2 regions of the Streptosporangium amethystogenes subsp. fukuiense genome follow, and region 2 is predicted to be linked to the other one. Evidence: riboswitches for the same ligand, from Rfam matches in the RefSeq annotation. Region 2 holds a riboswitch; the other holds the start of a gene.
The links. A riboswitch is a leader RNA that binds a small molecule or an ion and turns the genes downstream of it on or off. The one in region 2 is predicted to bind glycine.
Positions count from the first base shown of each region.

Region 1 (9,536 bases), 2.4 Mb from region 2:
GGTGGAGGATCACCCGTTCGCCCTCGCCGTCCAGTGGCATCCCGAGACCGACGACGAGCCGGCCCTGTTCGAGGCGCTGGTCCGGCACGCCCGCCGCTGAACGGCCCGCTCGACCCAGGCCCGCTCGACACAAGGCCGCTCACCGTGGAGCGGAGCACCGGAGCCGGGCTCATTCCCGCGTGAGGATCAGGGCTAGCGGGAGCCGCTGCACCAGCAGGGCGGGAACGGCGGAGGCCAGGGCCGCGAGCGTGACGGCCACCACCGCCGCGACCGCCGCTCCCACGACCACCGCACTCGGCAGGCCGCCCGCCAGCGCGAACGCGGCCGTCACCCCGCCCAGGACCCCGGCGAGGGCGCCGAGCAGGCCGATGCAGGCCCCCTCAAGGACGATCAGCCGGGCCAGCGAGCCCCCCGACCAGCCCGAGGCGCGCAGCGCGGCCAGTTCGGTGTCGCGCTCCCGTACCCCCAGGTAGAGCACGTCGGCCACGGCCAGCACCGCCAGCCCGAACATCACCGCGACAGCCGCGTAGTCGGCCGGGCGGGCCTGCACCACTATGGCGTCGCCGAGCAGCGAGCCCACCACCCGGCCGCGGAAGCCGTAGGTGACGCCGAGCAGCACCGTCAGCCCGAAGACCGCGGCCGCGAGCGTCGCCGCGCCCAGCAGGGTCCGCCCGGGGGACCTGGTCAACCCGCTCACCGCCAGCCCGGCCACCCCGCGCGGTGAGCGCGCCCTGCGCGGCAACCGCACGGCCGGCCGCACCGCCTCCGCGGGCGGCACCCGCGAGGCCCGCCAGGCCGGGGTCAGTCCCGCCAGCAGCGCCAGCGTCACCGCCGCCGGGACCGCCAGCCACGCCCGCTGCCCCGGCGGCGCCACCCCCGACCACAGGGCGACAGGCCAGGCCAGCGCGACGGACAGCAGGCCCGCCAGCAGGCCGATGGCACCGACCTCGCAGAGCACGGTCCCGAACAGTTTCGGCCGCGACCAGCCCAGACAGGCCAGCACGCCGAGCTCGGACCTCCTGGCCCGCACGGCCGCCGCCGCACCGTTGAGCACGAACAACCCGCAGACGGCCAGGACCAGTACGAACAACACGAGCGACTTGCGGTCGGCGGCGTTCAGGATCCGGTAGGCGACGTTCTTGTTCACCCAGTCCTCCCGGAGGGTCAGCGCGGGACGCCCGAAGGACCCGGCGGGCAGGTCCACCGTCATCGGCGACGGCGACGAGCCGACCGTGATGTCCACCTTCAGTCCGGTGGCCGCCACGATGTCCCTGGCCACCTGACTGATCCGCTCCCGGCTGACCGGGTCGGGCCCGGTGACACCGTCGACCCGCACCCGTATGACGCTCAGCGGCGCCCGCGCCGCGGGCCGCCCCTCGGTCCTCTCCGCGATCTCCTCCAGCCACTGCAGGCTGGTGAGGAGCAGGGGCGGCGTCTGGAGGTATCCGGCGACGTTGTCGTTGGGCAGCAGGTCCCGTCCGCCGAGGAGCGCGGCGGTCCGGCCGTCGCCCGGCGTGGCGGCCGGTGGGTTGTAGGTCTCCATGGGAAGCCGGGTCAGCTCGCTGAAACCGGGCAGCCTGGCCGGGTCGAACCGTCCGACGACGCGGGACTTGAGGTCCCCGGTGTGGCGTCTGGAGACCGCCCTGCGGTTCAGCGTGCGGAACTGGGTGTCAGATGCCCCGACCGTCGCGCCCGGAGAGTCCTTGGCCACACCCGCCACCCCCGAGAACCACGGATCCTTCCAGACACCGGACCCGTTCCGCACCGGGAGCGCGGCGAGCTCACGAGCTCCCCGTTGCCGGTACTCGACGGGCCCGGATGCCCAGTACCTCGTCAACGGCACGTAGTGCCCGTCCGACAGATCCGACCACCGGTCGAGCATCGACTCGTAGACCTGTCCGGCGTCGAGGGTGAGACGTCTGACCTCCTCGCCCCGGTTCGCGGCGAGATAGGGCAGGAGCCTCTTGGCCGGCACGCCCTCGGTGACCTTCTCGGCCGCCTCGGCGGGCAGCCGCCGGATCACGACCTCGTCCCGCTGGTCCGCGTAGGGCACCGAGGCCGCGATCAGCGGGATCTCGTTGGGATCGTCTTTGGCCGCCTTCGCCGTGAGGTACCGTCCCTCGACCATCGCCCCCGCCAACCCGGCCAGCCGGGCCTCGGCATCCGGGTCGACGGCCGCGAGCACGAACGGGAACTCCTGGTAGAGCGGCACGCCCGCCTGGCCGGGCTTCAATCCGTCCCAGAAGTATCCGCCGATGTCGCCCAGACCGGTCCGCGTGGACCAGTAGCCGCGGTCGGGCAGCGTCCGCTCGGAGGGGAAGGGGCTGGTCCTCGCCGGGTCCTGCGACCAGCCGAGCGAGGTCGCCAACCGGACCCGCCGGCCGCCGGGCAGTTCCTCCTCGGCCGCCTCGACGTACTCGCCCCCGTCCGCGACCTCTGTGAAGTCGAGCGTGACAGGGCGGCGGGTGACGTACTCGTACCGGGGCTGCAGGAACGGGATCCGGGTGAGGCCCCGGTCGGTGACCCGGGTGCGCTCCACGCGCAGCATCGTGCGGTCGCCCTCGTGCAGCAGGTCCGTCACGTCGACCCGGACAGCTGCCGTGTGCACGACATGACCGATCATGCCGATCGGGGCGGCGACCTCGACGCCGTTGACCTGCTTGATCCGCTCGTACTGGTCGAAGGTGATCCCTCCGAAGATGCCCGACAGGTAGTTGGCGCGGACCAGCCCCTGCGACCGCTCGATGGTGGTGGCCGAGTTCTTCGGACGGACCAGGATGTCGTACTGCGCGCGGAAGTTCTCCCCGACGGTGCCGATGATCTCCAGACGCTGGGTCTCGGCGGTGCCGGTCAGCACGGTGAACCCGGTGGCCGCGACCACGATGCCGAGCAGGAGCACCAGTGCCCGGGCAAGCCGGTGGCGAAGCTGGGCCCAGACCAGGCGGGTCATCCGAGCCGCCCGATCCGGCCGAGCACGTCCTGGGCGGGCGTCACCCGGTCGTCACCGGTGATCCGGCCGTCCCGCATCCGGACCACCCGGTCGCACGCCGCCGCCACCTCGGGGTTGTGGGTGGCGACCAGCATGGTCATGCCGTACTCCTCCCGCAGGGAGAACAGCAGGTCCACGATCTCCTGGCCGGTGACGCTGTCGAGGTTGCCGGTGGGCTCGTCCGCCAGGAGCAGAGGCGGGTGGGCGATCAGCGCCCGGGCGATCGCCACCCGCTGCTGCTGCCCGCCGGAGAGCTCGCCGGGCAGCGCCCGTTCCCGGTCGGCCAGCCCGACCGCGGCCAGCAGTTCCCTGGCGCGGGCCCGGCGGTCGAAGCCCACCCTGAGCGGCAGCACGGGGGCGAGCACATTGTCCAGCAGGCTCAGCGCCGGGAGCAGGTGGAAGCGCTGGAAGACGAAGCCCACCGCGCGCCGGTGCCGGTCGAGACCCCGGCGCCCGAGATCGTCGACGCGCCTCCCTCCGACGTGGATCTCACCCCCGTCGGGGAGATCCATCGCACCGACGAGATGGAGGAGCGTGGACTTGCCCGCTCCCGAGGGCCCGGTGAACGCGACCGCCTGACCGGCCTCGACCTCCAGGCCGACCTCGTCGAGTGCCCGGGTGGAGCCGTGTACCCGGCTGACGCCTCGCAGGCTGACTTCAACGCTCATGGCCGATACATTGTCACAATGCAGGGGGGTCCGTGAAGTTCCTAACTTGTGACAATGTAGGAATCATGCCACTTAGCCATGCCGTGCTCACCCTGCTGGCCGACGGGCCCAGCCACGGCTACGAACTCAAGGCCCGGTTCGAGGCGGCGGTCGGCCCCCAGTGGGGCGGCCTCAACATCGGGCACCTGTACCAGATCCTGGACCGGCTGGTCAGGGACGGCCACGTGACCCGCAGCCACGTGCCCCAGAGCGACCGCCCGGACAAGACGCTGTACCGGCTGACCGAGAGCGGCGCCGGTGAGCTGCGGGAGTGGGCGGGCGCTCCCTGGGTCCGCTCGTCGGGGTTCCGGGACGAACTGTTCCTCAAGCTGCTCGCGGCCACCCGGCTGGGCACGGACGCGCTCGGCTCGTTCGTGTCCGCGCAGCGCCAGGCCTACCTCTCTGACCTGGCGGCGCTGACCCGCCTGCGCCGCGAGCAGGGCGACCCCCTGGTGTCCCTGCTCGTCGACGCGGCCATCGCGCACACCAGAGCCGACCTGCAGATCGTCGACGGCGCCGAGGAGCGCCTGGCGGCGATGGCCGCCGCCAGCGCGGACGTGCACACCGTAGGGCCCGAGGGCGATGGTCTCCGGGCACTGGGCGAGGGTGCCTGATCCCGGCCGACGGGCCCGAGGGGATTTCGCTCGGCCGGTGCGGGCGGTTAGGCTGGCCGACGACACCGATGAACCCCGCGCGGGAGAGTGTCCTGACATCCAGGCCAGGACCCCTGAAGGAGCAAGCCCTCCCCGCGAACCTCTCAAGGCAAAGGACCGTGCGGGTAGGTGCCTCTGGAAAGCAGGTCCCACGACCTCGCCGAAGGTGAAAGTCCGGCAAAACCCGGATGAAACTCTCAGGCACCAATGACAGAGGGGGAGGATGATCTCATCTGTCCCTTGTCTGAGGTGCGAACATGTCCCGACCTACGCCGCTGCGCGGCGTGCACGAGTCCCTCGGCGCGACGCTGACCGACTTCGCGGGCTGGCTGATGCCGCTCCGCTACGGCAGCGAGTCCGCCGAGCACAACGCGGTCCGCCAGGCGGCCGGCCTGTTCGACCTCTCCCACATGGGGGAGATCTTCGTGACCGGCCCGCAGGCCGCCGAGGCCCTCGACTACGCGCTGGTCGGCCACCTCTCCGCGCTGGCACCCGGCCGCGCCCGCTACACGATGATCGTCGACGCCGGAGGCGGCGTGCTGGACGACCTGATCGTCTACCGGCTGGCCCCCGAGGAGTTCATGGTCGTCGCCAACGCCTCCAACTACCCCCGGGTGGCCGCCGAGCTGACCGAGCGCGCCAAGGACTTCGACGCCGCGGTGCGGGACCGCTCCGAGGAGTACGCGCTGGTCGCGATCCAGGGGCCGCGCTCGGTGGAGATCCTGAGCACTCTCACCGACGCCGACCTGGACGGGCTCGGGTACTACGCGGGCCTGCCCGCCGTGGTGGCCGGCCACGAGGCCCTCGTCGCCCGCACCGGATACACCGGCGAGGACGGCTTCGAGCTGTTCGTCGCGGCCTCGGCGGCGGAACCCCTCTGGGCCGCCCTCACCGAGGCGGGCGCACCGCACGGGCTGGTCCCCGCCGGACTGTCCGCGCGCGACACCCTCCGTCTGGAGGCCGGTATGCCGCTCTACGGCAACGAACTCTCCGCGGACCGCACTCCGTTCGACGCCGGGCTCGGCCGTGTGGTGAGGTTTGACAAGCCGGGCGACTTCGTCGGCCGGGCCGCCCTCGAACCGCTCAGGGACGTCCCGCCGGCCCGTCGTCTGGTCGGCCTGGTCGGAGGCGGCCGCAGGGTGCCCCGGCACGGGTATCCGGTGGTGGTCGCCGACGACGGCACGGTCGCCGGGGAGGTCACCAGCGGGGCGCCCTCCCAGACACTGGGCAGGCCCATCGCCATGGCCTACGTGGACAGCGGCCTGTCGTCGGGGCTGGCCGTCGACATCCGGGGCAGCCGCGAGCCGGTCGAGGTCGTCGAACTGCCTTTCTACAGGAGGAAAAAATGAGCAGCATTCCCGAGGACCTGCACTACACCAAGGAACACGAGTGGATCGGCGGCGTCGACGACGGCCTGACCCTCACCGTGGGCATCACCGCCTACGCCGCCGAGGCGCTCGGCGACGTGGTCTACGTGCAGGTACCCGAGGTCGGCGCGTCGATCGCCACCGGTGACGCCGTCGGCGAGGTCGAGTCGACCAAGTCGGTGAGCGACATCTTCGCACCGGTCACCGGCGAGGTCGTGGAGGTCAACCAGGCGGTCGTGGACGACCCCTCGCTGGTCAACAGCGACTCCTACGGTGACGGCTGGCTGTTCCGCGTACGTCTTGAGGGCTCCGCCGACGACCTGCTGTCGCCGGAGGAGTACACCGCGCTCACCTCGGGTGAGTCATAAGTTCGACGCCCCGCGTCACGGTCACGCGCGTCCTCGGGCACGCGTGACCGTCCGCGCTGGAAGGATTCAGATGACGATCAGTGTCTTCGATCTCTTCAAGATCGGAATCGGCCCGTCCAGCTCGCACACCGGCGGCCCGATGGCCGCCGCCCACAAGTTCGCCCGGGGCCTGCACCGGGACGGGCTGCTGGAGAAGACCGCGCGGGTGAGCGCCGTCCTGTACGGCTCGCTCGGGCTGACCGGCAAGGGCCACGGCAGTGACAAGGCGGTGCTGCTCGGCCTGTCGGGCGAGAAACCCGAGCTGGTCGACGTCGACACGGTCGACGAGCGGCTGGCCGCCATGCGCGCCTCGGGCACCGTCCGCCTGTACGGCTCCCACGAGGTCCCCTTCGTCATCGGCGAGGACCTCGTCTTCGAACGCAAGATCTCGCTCCCCCACCACCCCAACGGCATGCGCTTCACCGCCCTGTCGGAGTCCGGCGAGACGCTGCGCGAGAAGGTCTACTACTCGGTGGGCGGCGGTTTCGTCGTCGACGAGAACGCCACCGGCGCCGACCGGATCAAACCCGACGACACGGTCCTGCCGCACCCCTTCACCACGGCCGCGGAACTGCTCGCCCAGTGCGCGGAGACCGGGCTGTCGATCTCCGGGCTGATGCTGGAGAACGAGCGGGCGTTCGGCCGCACCGAGGCCGAGATCCGCGCCCAGCTGCTCGTCCTGTGGCAGGTGATGAGCGAGTGCGTGCGACGGGGCATCGACAAGGAGGGCGTGCTGCCCGGCGGCCTGAAGGTCCGCCGCCGCGCCCACCAGCTCCACCGGCAGCTGCGGAGCGAGCCTGGAGAGAAGGACTCGCTGCAGACGATGGACTGGGTCTCGCTGTTCGCCCTCGCGGTCAACGAGGAGAACGCCGCCGGCGGCCGGATCGTCACCGCGCCCACCAACGGCGCCGCGGGCATCATCCCCGCCGTGCTCACCTACTACGACCGCTTCGTCCGCGAATCCGATGACGAGGGAGTGATCCGCTTCCTGCTGACCGCGGGGGCGATCGGCGTGCTGTTCAAGGAGAACGCCTCCATCTCCGGGGCCGAGGTGGGCTGCCAGGGCGAGGTCGGCTCCGCCTGCTCGATGGCCGCCGCCGGGCTCACCGAGGTGATGGGCGGCACCCCCGAGCAGGTCGAGAACGCCGCCGAGATCGGCATCGAGCACAACCTGGGGCTGACCTGCGACCCGATCGGCGGCCTGGTGCAGATCCCGTGCATCGAGCGCAACGCCGTCGCCTCGATCAAGGCCATCGCCGCGGCCAGGATCGCGCTGCGCGGCGACGGCCGGCACTTCGTCTCGCTGGACAAGGCCATCAAGACGATGCGCGACACCGGCCGCGACATGCTCGACAAGTACAAGGAGACCAGCCGCGGCGGGCTCGCGGTGAACGTCATCGAGTGCTGAACGCCTGGAACGCCACAAAGAACTCGATCACCACCAAATTTCGCATCACGTATGGGCCCCTCCCATCTCGCGCCTATGCTGGGTGGCCATGTCCGCGGGACTCGGGAGGTCGTGGTGGTAACGGGAACGCACCCGGCGAACCGCGCCTCGCGGGTGCTCCGTTTCCTCGGGGCACACTGGCTCTTCATCGCCGCCCTGCTGGCCGGCGGCGGCCTGCGCGCCCTGGCGGTGCTCGGCTACCGGCCCGCCCTGTGGTTCTGGGCCGACTCCTTCGTCTACCTGAGCGCCGGGCTCGACCCCCGTCCCCTGGAGTCCCGTCCCGCGGGCTACTCGCTGTTCCTGTGGATCCTCAAGCCGCTGGCCAGCGTCCAGGCCGTGGTCGTCGTCCAGCACCTGCTCGGGCTGGCCGTGGCGCTCTGCGTCTACCTGCTGCTGCGCAGGCTGGGCCGCCTGCCGGGATGGGGCGCGACGCTCGCCGCGCTGCCGGTGTTGCTGGACGCCCACCAGATCCAGCTCGAACACCTCGTCATGGCGGACCTGCTCTTCCAGTTCCTGGCGGTGCTGGCGGTCACCCTGCTGCTGTGGCGGCGACGCCCGGCCGCCTGGGTCGCCGCGCTGGCCGGCCTGCTGCTGGCCGCCGCGACGGTCACCCGGACCATCGGGCTGCCGCTGATCGCCGTGGCGCTGGTCTGCCTGGTGATCCGCCGGGCCGGGTGGCGGGCGGTCGTCTCCGCGACCCTGGCCGCCGCCATCGGCCTGGGCTCCTACGCCGCCTGGTTCGAATCCGAGCACGGCGGCTACGCACTGACCCGGGGCAACACCTTCCTGTGGGCGCGGACGATGACCTTCGCCGACTGCGCCAGGATCCAGCCGACCGGCCCCGAGGCGGCCCTGTGCCCCACGGAACCGGTAGGGCGGCGCGCGGCGCCGCCGGTCTACATCTGGGACGGCGCCTCACCGCTGAACAAGGTCAAGGGCAGCTGGGCCGAGCGCGACGCGCTCGCCGGCGCCTTCGCCACCCAGGCCATCAAGGCCCAGCCCCTGGACTTCCTGCGGGCGGGCCTGGACGACGCGGTCCACATCTTCGACTGGACCCGGCGCGTCTACCCGACCCCCGGGCCGCAGAGCGCCTACGTCTTCCCCGACACGCCGCGCCCCTTTTCCACCGGGGCCGCCTCACAGGGGAAGACCGCCGAGCAGTTGACCGTGGCCTACCAGGGCTCCTCGGGCGCGCCGACGATGGCCGAGCCGTACGCGGGCTGGCTACGCGGCTACCAGGAGCACGGCTTCGTGCGCGGCCCGTTCCTCGCGGTGATCTGCCTGGTCGGCCTGGTCGGCGTGCTGATGCGGTTGCGGCGGCTCGGCGGCGCGGTGCTGCTGCCCTGGGCCGCGGGGACCATGCTGCTGATCCTGCCGCCCTTCATCGCGGCCTTCGACCACCGCTACGTGGTGCCCGCGCTCCCGCTGCTCTGCCTGGCCGCCGGACTGGCCTTCGGCGTCCGGCACCGGGAGAGCGCCCCCGAGGAGGCGGAGGACGCGGAACCGGACGAGGAACCGGCCTACGGCAGGACCGCCGAGCGGCCGGTGTACGCGAGCCCCGTCGAGGAGCCGGTGTACGGCAGGTCAGCGCCGACGGACGTGCAGCCGAACCATCGTGCCGAGTTCTACCTCCCCGAGAGCCCGTCTGACCTTCCCCACCGCGTCCTTGTTCAGCCGCGCCACGAGCCTGCCGACGTCGGTCCCCGGCGCGCAGCCCACACTGATCCGCAGCCGCTCGTGCCTTACGTACCTGACCCGAATCCGGACGAGCCCTTCGACTTCTTTAAGGGCAACAGCGAGCATGGCGGTCCCCGTTCCGGTCCGCCTGCCCCACCGTCTCCAGCCCAGGGCGTGTAGCAGCCACCGCACCGCCAGCAGCGCGAGCACCACCAGCAGCAGCGCGACCAGCCAGCCCAGCCACGGATGCGCGGCCAGCCACCCGGGAAACCCCCCGCGCACGAGCCTG
Region 1 covers NZ_JBHTEE010000001.1:5,220,053-5,229,588, forward strand. Annotated here, with positions in the region: gene ACFQVD_RS22250 (gamma-glutamyl-gamma-aminobutyrate hydrolase family protein) at 1-100, shown strand, start outside; gene ACFQVD_RS22255 (FtsX-like permease family protein) at 170-2,950, opposite strand; gene ACFQVD_RS22260 (ABC transporter ATP-binding protein) at 2,947-3,657, opposite strand; gene ACFQVD_RS22265 (PadR family transcriptional regulator) at 3,723-4,310, shown strand; glycine riboswitch at 4,381-4,479, shown strand; glycine riboswitch at 4,482-4,566, shown strand; gene gcvT (glycine cleavage system aminomethyltransferase GcvT) at 4,607-5,698, shown strand; gene gcvH (glycine cleavage system protein GcvH) at 5,695-6,084, shown strand; gene ACFQVD_RS22280 (L-serine ammonia-lyase) at 6,155-7,531, shown strand; gene ACFQVD_RS22285 (hypothetical protein) at 7,646-9,427, shown strand.
Region 1: it holds a riboswitch for glycine, as region 2 does, so the genes downstream of both, gcvT (glycine cleavage system aminomethyltransferase GcvT) here and gcvP (aminomethyl-transferring glycine dehydrogenase) in region 2, are expected to answer to the same signal.

Region 2 (9,536 bases):
CCCGCGACGACCTCCTCGAAGGTGTCGACCAGGCGCTTCCTGAAACGCCGTGCGGGAGGAAGGTGCTTGGCGAAACTGTAGGCGAAGGTGGTGAAGGCCGTGTGCGGACCCATGATCGCGATGACCGCGTCCAGCAGGCGGCCCTGTGTCTCCTCGGAGAACGAGGCCCAGGGGAGCCCGCTCACGATCACGTCGGCCCTGGGGAGACCGCGCTCCCGCAGCAGTTGGGGCAGCCGCGCCGCGTCATCGGTCACGACGTCCACCCCGGGGTTCCTGGCGGCGAGGAAATCGGCCAGCCTGGGGTTGATCTCGACGGCCATGTGGTGCCCCCGGCCCCCCAGCCTGCGCTGGATCTCCGCGGTGAACACACCGGTGCCCGGGCCGAGTTCGACGATCACCGGATCCCCCCGGTGGGGGACCGGCGAGGCCACCGCCTCGGCGAGCCGCCGCGAGCTCGGCGCCACCGCTCCGACGGTGCCCGGCGAGCGAATCCACTGCCCAAGAAAGAGCGTGGTGTCATTGGTCATGCTGTGAAGCGTAAAGGGTGCGCCGGGGCGTCGCGCGCGTCATTTCGGTACGATTTTCGGTCGCGTGCGAGGCGGCGCCCCCGGCCGGTGAACGCACACCGGCCGGAGAATCCGCCAAGAGGTGGACAGCGAGGTCAGCCCCCAGGGTGACGATCGGCTGACGCCCCGCGGCCACGATGTGTTCCGAACCAGTCATCCAAGGTTAAGGACACATCACATGCAGGAGGTCATCTCCCCACTGAGGCCGGCGGGGAATCGCCCGGTCCCCGCGGGCCTGCTGTACGGCCTGCGCATCCTGGTCGTCGCCCAGGCGGCCGGCCTCATCGCCGCCGCCTCGTTCGCCGGCCAGGCGGTGCACGGCGGGGAGGCGCTGGCCGAGACCCACGTGCTGGCCGGGATGGTGGTGCACCTGATCGCACTGCTGCAGATCGTCGTGGCCGTCATGGTCTGGCGCCCCGGACGCGGTGCCGGCTGGCCCGCGCTGGCCAGCGTCGGCCTCTTCCTGGTCGGCATGGCACAGCACTTCAGCTGGGAGGCGCTCGGCACCCACGTCCCCAGCGGGCTGGCCCTGTTCGGGATGACCGTCGCGGTGCTCGTCTGGGCCTGGTCCCCGGGCGCCGCCGCGCGCCGCTCCTGATCCGGGCGGCGTCTCCGGGATCGGATGACGCCGCCGATCGGAACCACGCCGCCGCGCGGCCGCGGCGGCGTGGTTCCCCGCACTCCTCCCACCTCGCCTCCGGCCGCCGCCCCGGGCTCTGTCGCGCCCCCGGGCGCCCCCTGGTCGCGCGCCCGGCGGTCCGCGCCCGCCCCCTCGCCGGATGGCCGTACGGCCCGTGTGAGCCCCGCACGGGTAGGGTCGCATCAGGCACGGGGGAGGGAGACGGACCGGTGAATCCGGAAGCATCGGGAGCCGAAGATCGAATCTGGACGGTTCCCAACGCGTTGAGCCTGGCCAGGCTCCTGGGGGTGCCGGTCTTCCTCTGGCTGGTGCTGGGCCCGAAGGCCGACGGCTGGGCCGTCGCGCTGCTGATGCTGGCGGGGTTCTCCGACTGGCTCGACGGCAAGATCGCCCGCGCCTGGAACCAGACCAGCCGGCTCGGCCGTCTGCTCGACCCGCTGGCCGACCGGCTCTACATCCTGGCCACCCTGTTCGGCCTCGCCATGCGCGAGATCATCCCCTGGTGGCTGGCACTGGCCGTCCCGCTGCGCGACGTGATGCTGCTGGGCATCCCGCTCATCCTGCGCCGCCTCGGCTACGGCCCGGCGCTGCCCGTGCACTTCCTCGGCAAGGCCGCCACCGCCAACCTCCTCTACGCCTTCCCCCTGCTCTTCCTCGCCCACCACGACGCCTGGTACGCCGATCCCGCCCGGATCGTCGGCTGGTCCCTGGCCATCTGGGGCACAGGCCTGTACTGGTGGTCCGGAGTGCTGTATTGGGTACAGGTGCGTCAGCTGACAAGCGAGGCCAAACGCCTTAAGAGGTGATCTGTGAAGGCCGTCGTCATGGCGGGCGGGGAGGGGACACGGCTCCGGCCGATGACCGCGAACCAGCCCAAGCCTCTCCTGCCCGTGATCAATCGGCCGATCATGGAGCACGTGCTGCGCCTCCTGAAACGGCACGGTTTCACCGAGACGGTGGTCACCGTGCAGTTCCTGGCGGCCCTGGTCCGCAACTACTTCGGCGACGGCGACGAGCTCGGCATGAGCCTGCACTACGCCACCGAGGACACCCCGCTCGGCACCGCGGGCAGCGTCAAGAACGCCGCGGACCGGCTGCGCGACGACCGCTTCCTGGTCATCTCCGGCGACGCGCTGACGGACATCGACCTGACGGACATGATCCGCTTCCATCGTGAGAACGGCGCGATGGTCACGATCGGGCTCAAGCGCGTTCCCAACCCGCTGGAGTTCGGCATCGTCATCGTCGACGACCACGGGCGGGTGGAGCGCTTCCTGGAGAAGCCCACCTGGGGCCAGGTCTTCTCCGACACCGTCAACACCGGCATCTACGTGATGGAGCCCGAGGTCCTCGACGAGATCGCGGCGGGGGAGTCCGTCGACTGGTCGGGAGACGTGTTCCCCCGGCTGCTGGAGCGCGGAGCCCCGCTGTACGGCTACGTGGCCGACGGCTACTGGGAGGACGTCGGCACCCACGAGAGCTACCTCAAGGCCCAGGCCGACGTCCTGTCGGGCCGGGTCAGGGTCGACATCGACGCCTTCGAGGTCTCGCCGGGCGTCTGGGTGGCCGAGGGAGCCTCGGTCGACACCGACGCCATCCTCAAGGGCCCGCTCTACATCGGCGACTACGCCAAGGTCGAGGCGGGGGCCGAGCTGCGCGAGTACACCGTGCTGGGCAGCAACGCGGTGGTCAGAGAGGGGGCCTTCCTGCACCGCGCGGTCGTCCACGACAACGTCTACATCGGGCCCAGCGCCCACCTGCGCGGCTGCGTGATCGGCAAGAACACCGACCTGATGACCGCGGCCAGGGTCGAGGAGGGCGCCGTCATCGGCGACGAGTGCATCATCGAGGCCGAGGCGTACATCTCCTCCGGCGTCAAGATCTACCCGTTCAAGACCATCGAGGCCGGGGCGGTGATCAACAACAGCGTCATCTGGGAGCCGCGCGCCCAGCGCAACCTGTTCGGCCCCCGGGGGGTCTCCGGGCTGGTCAACGTGGAGATCACCCCCGAGCTGTGCGTGCGGCTCGCCAGCGCCTACGCCACCACCCTGAAGAAGGGCGCCTCGGTCATCACCTCCCGCGACTCCTCCCGCGCCGCGCGGGCGCTGAAGCGGGCCGTGATCAGCGCCCTCAACGCCAGTGCGATCAACGTGCTCGACCTGGAGGCGTCCCCGCTCCCCGTGGCGCGCTTCCACACCGCCAGGGAGAACGCGGTGGGCGGCATCGCGCTGCGCACCACCCCCGGCGACCCGCAGAGCGTCGACATCGTCTTCATGGACGAGCACGGCGCGGACCTGTCGCCGCCGGCCCAGCGCAAGCTGGACCGGGTCTTCTCCCGGCAGGAGTTCCGCCGCGCCTTCCCCGGTGAGATCGCCGAGCTGAGCTTCCCCGCCAGGGCGGTGGAGGACTACACGCACGAGCTGCTCCGCCTGGTCGACATCAGCGGGGTACGTGACGCCGACATGAAGGTCGTGGTCGACTGCGCGGGAGGCACCTCCTCGCTGGTGCTGCCCAGTCTGCTCGGCCGGGTCGGGGTGGACGTGCTGACCGTCAACAACCGGCTGGACGACGCCTCGCCCACCGAGACCCTCGCCGAGCGCCGTCGCGACCTGCAGCGCCTGTCGGAGCTCGTCAGCTCCTCCAGGGCGGCCTTCGGGGTGCGTTTCGACCCGGTGGGGGAGCGGGTCGCGCTGGTGGACGAGATGGGCCAGCTGATCAGTGAGGAGCGCGCCCTGCTGGTGGTGCTCGACCTGGTCGCGGCCGAGCGCCGCGGCGGCAGGGTGGCACTGCCGGTCACCACCACCCGGGTGGCAGAGCAGGTCTGCAGGTTCCACGGGGTCCAGGCCGAGTGGACGTCCACCGCGATCGACGCGCTCACCGCCGCCGCCAGGGGTCCGGAGATGATCTTCGCGGCCGACGGGCGCGGCGGTTTCATCGTGCCCGAGTTCGGCCCCACGGTGGACGGTCTGGCGGTGTTCCTGCGCCTGCTCGGGCTGGTGGCCAGGACCCGGCTCTCGCTCAGCCAGATCGACGCCAGGATACCCGAGGCCAAGCTGCTGCGCCGTACCGTGCCGACTCCGTGGGCGGCCAAGGGAGCGGTGATGCGCTCGGTCATCGAGGCCGCCGAGCACCACCGCATCGACACCACCGACGGGGTGCGGGTCGTCTCGGAGGACGGCAGCTGGACCCTGGTGCTGCCCGACCCGACCGAGGCGGTGACCCACCTGTGGGCCGAGGGGTTCGACGTCGACTCCGCCCAGACCCTGATCGAGCGCTGGGCGCGGGTGGTGGAGGAGGCCGCCGGGGGTTGAGGCGGCCCGCGCGACAAATACCGCGCGGCGCCATGGACCAGGGGCAGTGTCCCCTGTAACTTTGTCACCGACCGTACCCGCGGTTCAGCGTCAACCTTGACCTTCGCGCCTCATCACTGTATGTTGCGGCATTCGCAGTCTGAGAAAACCCTTGAGAAGCGAAGAAGCGAGGCGCGCATCACTGAGCACAGTTGCCGCGTCTTCGCGGTAGGAGGCCGAGCCGATCGATGCCGAGCGTCTACTGCACGCAGTGCGGTCATGCCAATCCTGAGGATGCCCGTTTCTGTTCACGATGCGGGTCGCCGCTTACCAGGTCCGACACACCCGGAGACAGCACATCGACGATCTCCCTCTCCGGGATCGAGGCCTACGAGGCGGAGACCGGTGAGACGCTTCTCGCCGAGCGGCAGGCCGTCGAGCAGTTGCCCGCCGGCACCGCGTTGCTGGTCGCGATGCGCGGCCCCAACGCCGGCAGCCGGTTCCTGCTCGACAGCGACCTCACCACGGTGGGCCGCCACCCCGAGAGCGACATCTTCCTCGACGACATCACGGTCTCGCGCCGTCACGTGGAGTTCTACCGGCGCGGCGGCGGTGTCTTCACGGTCCGCGACGTCGGTAGCCTGAACGGCACGTACGTCAATCGTGAGCGCATCGAGGAGGTCCCGCTGTACGGCGGGGACGAGGTGCAGATCGGCAAGTTCCGCCTCGTCTTCCTCACCCGCGGCGCCGCTGGAGGATGATGAGCTCGCAGGCCGCTCGTGCGCACATGAGCATCGGGGAGGTGCTCGCTCTCCTGCAGGGCGAGTTCCCCGATGTCAGCATCTCCAAGATTCGCTTCCTGGAGGGCGAGGGGCTGATCGAGCCGGAGCGCAGTCCCTCCGGTTATCGCAAGTTCACCTACGCAGACGTCGAGCGGCTCCGCTACATCCTCAGCGAGCAGCGTGATCGCTACCTGCCGCTGCGCGTGATCAAGGATCATCTGGAGGCGGCCGACCGCGAGGAGCGCCCGGCGGCCCGGCCGCGGGCCGTCCCCGACGACGCGCCCCCCGAGGTCCGCCTCACCCGAGAGGAGTTCCTCGCCGCCGCCGAGCTCGACGAGGAGACCCTCACGGAGCTGGAGGACTACGGTCTGCTGGCCGCCGTGGCCCGCTACTACGACGCCGAGGCACTGGTCGTGGCCCGCAGTGTGGGCGCCCTGGCCGCCTTCGGCCTGCGCGCCCGCCACCTGCGGGCGGTCAAGGCCGCCGCGGAACGCGAGGCGGGACTGGTGGAACAGGCCGTCGCCCCGTTGCTGCGCCGTCGCGGCCCCGGCGCGATCGACCAGGCGGACGAGACGGCGAGGGAGATCTCCGGCCTCCTGCTGGAATTGCACGCCTCGTTGCTGCGTTCCGGAGTCCGTGGGGCACTGGGCCGGTGAGAGCCTGACCAGGCACTCGTACCCCCACGAGTGTTACGTTGAACAAACCGGTCGGAATCCAGCGAAGACGGAGCAGCCCGTGTTGCAGATGGAGGTCGTGGGCGTTCGAGTTGAAATGCCCTCCAACCAGCCGATCGTCTTGCTGAAAGAGACGCATGGGGAGCGTTACCTACCTATCTGGATCGGCATGACGGAAGCCACGGCGATCGCCATGGCCCAGGCCGAGGAACCACCACCCCGGCCACTTACCCACGACCTGTTCCGGGACGTGCTCGAGGGGCTCGGAGTCAGGTTGAGCACTGTCAACATCGTCGCTTTACGCGACGGCATCTTCTTCGCGGACCTCGTGTTCTCCAACGGGGTCGAGGTGAGCGCGCGTCCTTCCGACTCGATCGCCTTGGCACTTCGCACCGGCGCACGTATCTTCGCGAGTGAGGATGTGGTACGGGAGGCAGGGGTGATCATCCCTGACGACCAGGAGGACGAGGTGGAGAAGTTCAGGGAGTTCCTTGACACGATCACGCCTGAGGACTTCGGCCGCGCGGGGTAGGAATTTCGGTGCATTTACGCTTCACGACGCGCCGGGTGGGGTCGTTGACTGGACTTGGCCCCAGTCCTACGGTGCAAGTGAAACCTGCGGTCGTGCGTAAACCCCCAGATCAGGCCGTGGGATGAGAGAAAGCCGGAGGTCCGCGTGGCGGTCAGCAGCGGCGAGGGTAGAAACGCCGACCAGGATGACCCGGAACGGCGCCAGTCGGCACGTCAGCGCGCGGGTGAAGAGGGTCTGCTGTTCGACGGGGAACCGGTGAAAGTACCCGCCGACATCGGCTACAGGGGGCCGACGGCCTGTTCGGCGGCAGGAATCACCTACCGGCAACTCGACTACTGGGCGCGGACCGGCCTGGTCGAGCCCACCGTGAGAGCCGCCCACGGCTCCGGCTCCCAGCGGCTGTACGGCTTCCGTGACATTCTGGTCCTCAAGGTTGTCAAGCGCCTCCTCGACACCGGCGTCTCCCTCCAGCAGATCCGCATCGCCGTGCAGCACCTGCGGGAGCGGGGCGTCAACGACCTGGCCCAGATCACTCTGATGAGCGACGGGGTGAGCGTCTACGAGTGCACCTCGCCCGACGAGGTCATCGACCTGCTCCAGGGTGGCCAGGGAGTCTTCGGTATCGCGCTGGGACGGGTGTGGCAGGAGGTGGAGGGCTCCCTCGCGGATCTTCCCGGCGAACGCGCGGAGTCGGGCGGGGGCCCTTTAGGCGATCATCAGGCCGATGAGTTGGCCCGTCGCCGCCGAGCGCGACGAACCGGGTAAACTCGGACTTGCCGCTGACCCTGTGCGGGAGAGACCCCGACCGCGATCGGGGCGCCGAAGGAGCAACCTCCCCGGAATCTCTCAGGCACCCTGTACCGCACGGACGAGGCAACTCTGGAAAGCAGGCGCGCCCGCCAGGCGCGTCTCACCGACGGTGCAAGCCTCCCGGCAAGGGCAGGTGAAGCTCTCAGGTAGCGACCACGTCGTGATGACAGTCGTGATGACAGAGGGGGAGAGCCGGCATACGCCCGCGCCCAGCACCGGTCTCCACCCCGCCCGAGAGGCTTCTCATGACCGATCTGTCATCGCTCAGCGAACTCGCTCCCCCGCCGTTCGCGACCCGTCACATCGGGCCCGACGACGCCGACCAGACCCGCATGCTGGAGGCGGTCGGATTCGCCTCCGTCGCCGACCTGGTCGCGGTGGCCGTGCCCGAGGCGATCCGCTCCTTCGCCCGGCTGGGTCTGCCCCCGGCGGCAGGAGAGTCCGAGACCCTCGCCGAGCTGCGGGTCCTCGCCGGGCGCAACACGCTGCTCACCTCGATGATCGGCCTGGGCTACCACGACACGATCACCCCGGGTGTCATCCGCCGCAACCTCCTGGAGAATCCGGGCTGGTACACCGCCTACACGCCCTACCAGCCGGAGATCTCCCAGGGCCGGCTGGAGGCCCTGATCAACTTCCAGACCGTCGTCTCCGACCTGACCGCCCTCGACGTCGCGGGGGCCTCCCTGCTGGACGAGGCCACCGCCGCGGCCGAGGCGATGACCCTGGCCCGCCGCGCGGGCCGCACCCCGTCGAAGGTGTTCGTGGTCGACGCCGACGCGCTGCCGCAGACCAAGGCGGTGTTGCGCACCCGTGCCGAGCCGCTCGGCATCGAGCTGGTCGAGAGCGACCTCACCGGGGAGCTTCCCGACTGCTTCGGCGTGCTCGTGCAGTACCCCGGCGCCAGCGGCAGGATCCGCGACTTCCGAGCCGTCGCCGACGCCGCCCACGCGCGCGGTGCCCAGGTGGTCGCCGCCGCGGACCTGCTCGCCCTCACCCTCCTGGCCGCGCCGGGCGAGCTCGGCGCCGACATCGCGATCGGCTCCTCGCAGCGCTTCGGCGTCCCCCTCGGCTTCGGCGGTCCTCACGCCGCCTACATGGCGGTCCGTGACGGCCTCCAGCGCCAGCTGCCCGGCCGCCTGGTCGGCGTCTCCCAGGACGTCGAGGGACGTCCCGCCTACCGGCTCGCGCTCCAGACCCGCGAGCAGCACATCCGCCGCGAGAAGGCCACCAGCAACATCTGCACCGCGCAGGTGCTGCTCGCCGTGATCGCCGGCATGTACGCCGTCTACCACGGCCCCGAGGGTCTGCGCAGGATCGGCCGCCGCGTCCACCGGCACGCCGTCGTGCTCGCCGAGGGGCTGCGCCAGGGCGGCGTCGAGGTGGTCCACGACACCTTCTTCGACACCGTGCTCGCCCGGGTGCCCGGGCGTGCCGCCGAAGTCGTCGCCGCGGCCCGGGAGAACGGCGTCAACCTGCGCCTGGTCGACGCCGACCACGTGGGCGTCACCTGCGACGAGAGGACCGAGGTGCTCCATCTGGAGCAGGTCCTGGCCGCCTTCGAGGTCAGCGGAACCGTGCTGGCCGACCTGGACGCCGCCGCGCACGACGCGCTGCCCGGCGCGCTGGCGCGGGTCAGCGACTACCTCACCCACCCGGTCTTCCACAGCCACCGCTCCGAGACGGCCATGCTGCGCTACCTGCGCAGGCTCCAGGACAAGGACGTCGCGCTGGACCGGTCGATGATCCCGCTGGGCTCCTGCACCATGAAGCTCAACGCGACCACCGAGATGGAGCCGATCACCTGGCCGGAGTTCGCCGGGCTGCACCCGTACGCGCCGGAGGACCAGGCGGCGGGCTACGCCGAGCTGGTCGGGGAGCTGGAGCGCTGGCTGGCCGAGGTCACCGGTTATGACGCGGTGTCGATCCAGCCGAACGCCGGCTCCCAGGGCGAGTTCGCCGGCCTTCTGGCGATCCGCGCCTACCATACGGCGCGTGGCGAGTCGGATCGTGACGTCTGCCTGATCCCCTCGTCCGCGCACGGTACCAACGCCGCCAGCGCCGTGATGGCCGGCATGCGCGTCGCCGTGGTCGCCTGCGACGACAACGGCAACGTGGACCTCGACGACCTCGTCGCGAAGATCGAAAAGCACCGCGACCGGCTTGCCGCGATCATGGTGACCTACCCGTCCACGCACGGCGTGTACGAGGAGACGATCGTCGATGTCTGCGAGCTGGTACA
Region 2 covers NZ_JBHTEE010000001.1:2,783,465-2,793,000, reverse strand. Annotated here, with positions in the region: gene ACFQVD_RS12105 (class I SAM-dependent methyltransferase) at 1-527, opposite strand, end outside; gene ACFQVD_RS12100 (hypothetical protein) at 745-1,164, shown strand; gene ACFQVD_RS12095 (CDP-alcohol phosphatidyltransferase family protein) at 1,416-2,012, shown strand; gene ACFQVD_RS12090 (mannose-1-phosphate guanyltransferase) at 2,016-4,517, shown strand; gene ACFQVD_RS12085 (FHA domain-containing protein) at 4,745-5,257, shown strand; gene ftsR (transcriptional regulator FtsR) at 5,284-5,934, shown strand; gene ACFQVD_RS12075 (bifunctional nuclease family protein) at 6,014-6,484, shown strand; gene ACFQVD_RS12070 (MerR family transcriptional regulator) at 6,629-7,249, shown strand; glycine riboswitch at 7,265-7,357, shown strand; gene gcvP (aminomethyl-transferring glycine dehydrogenase) at 7,540-9,536, shown strand, end outside.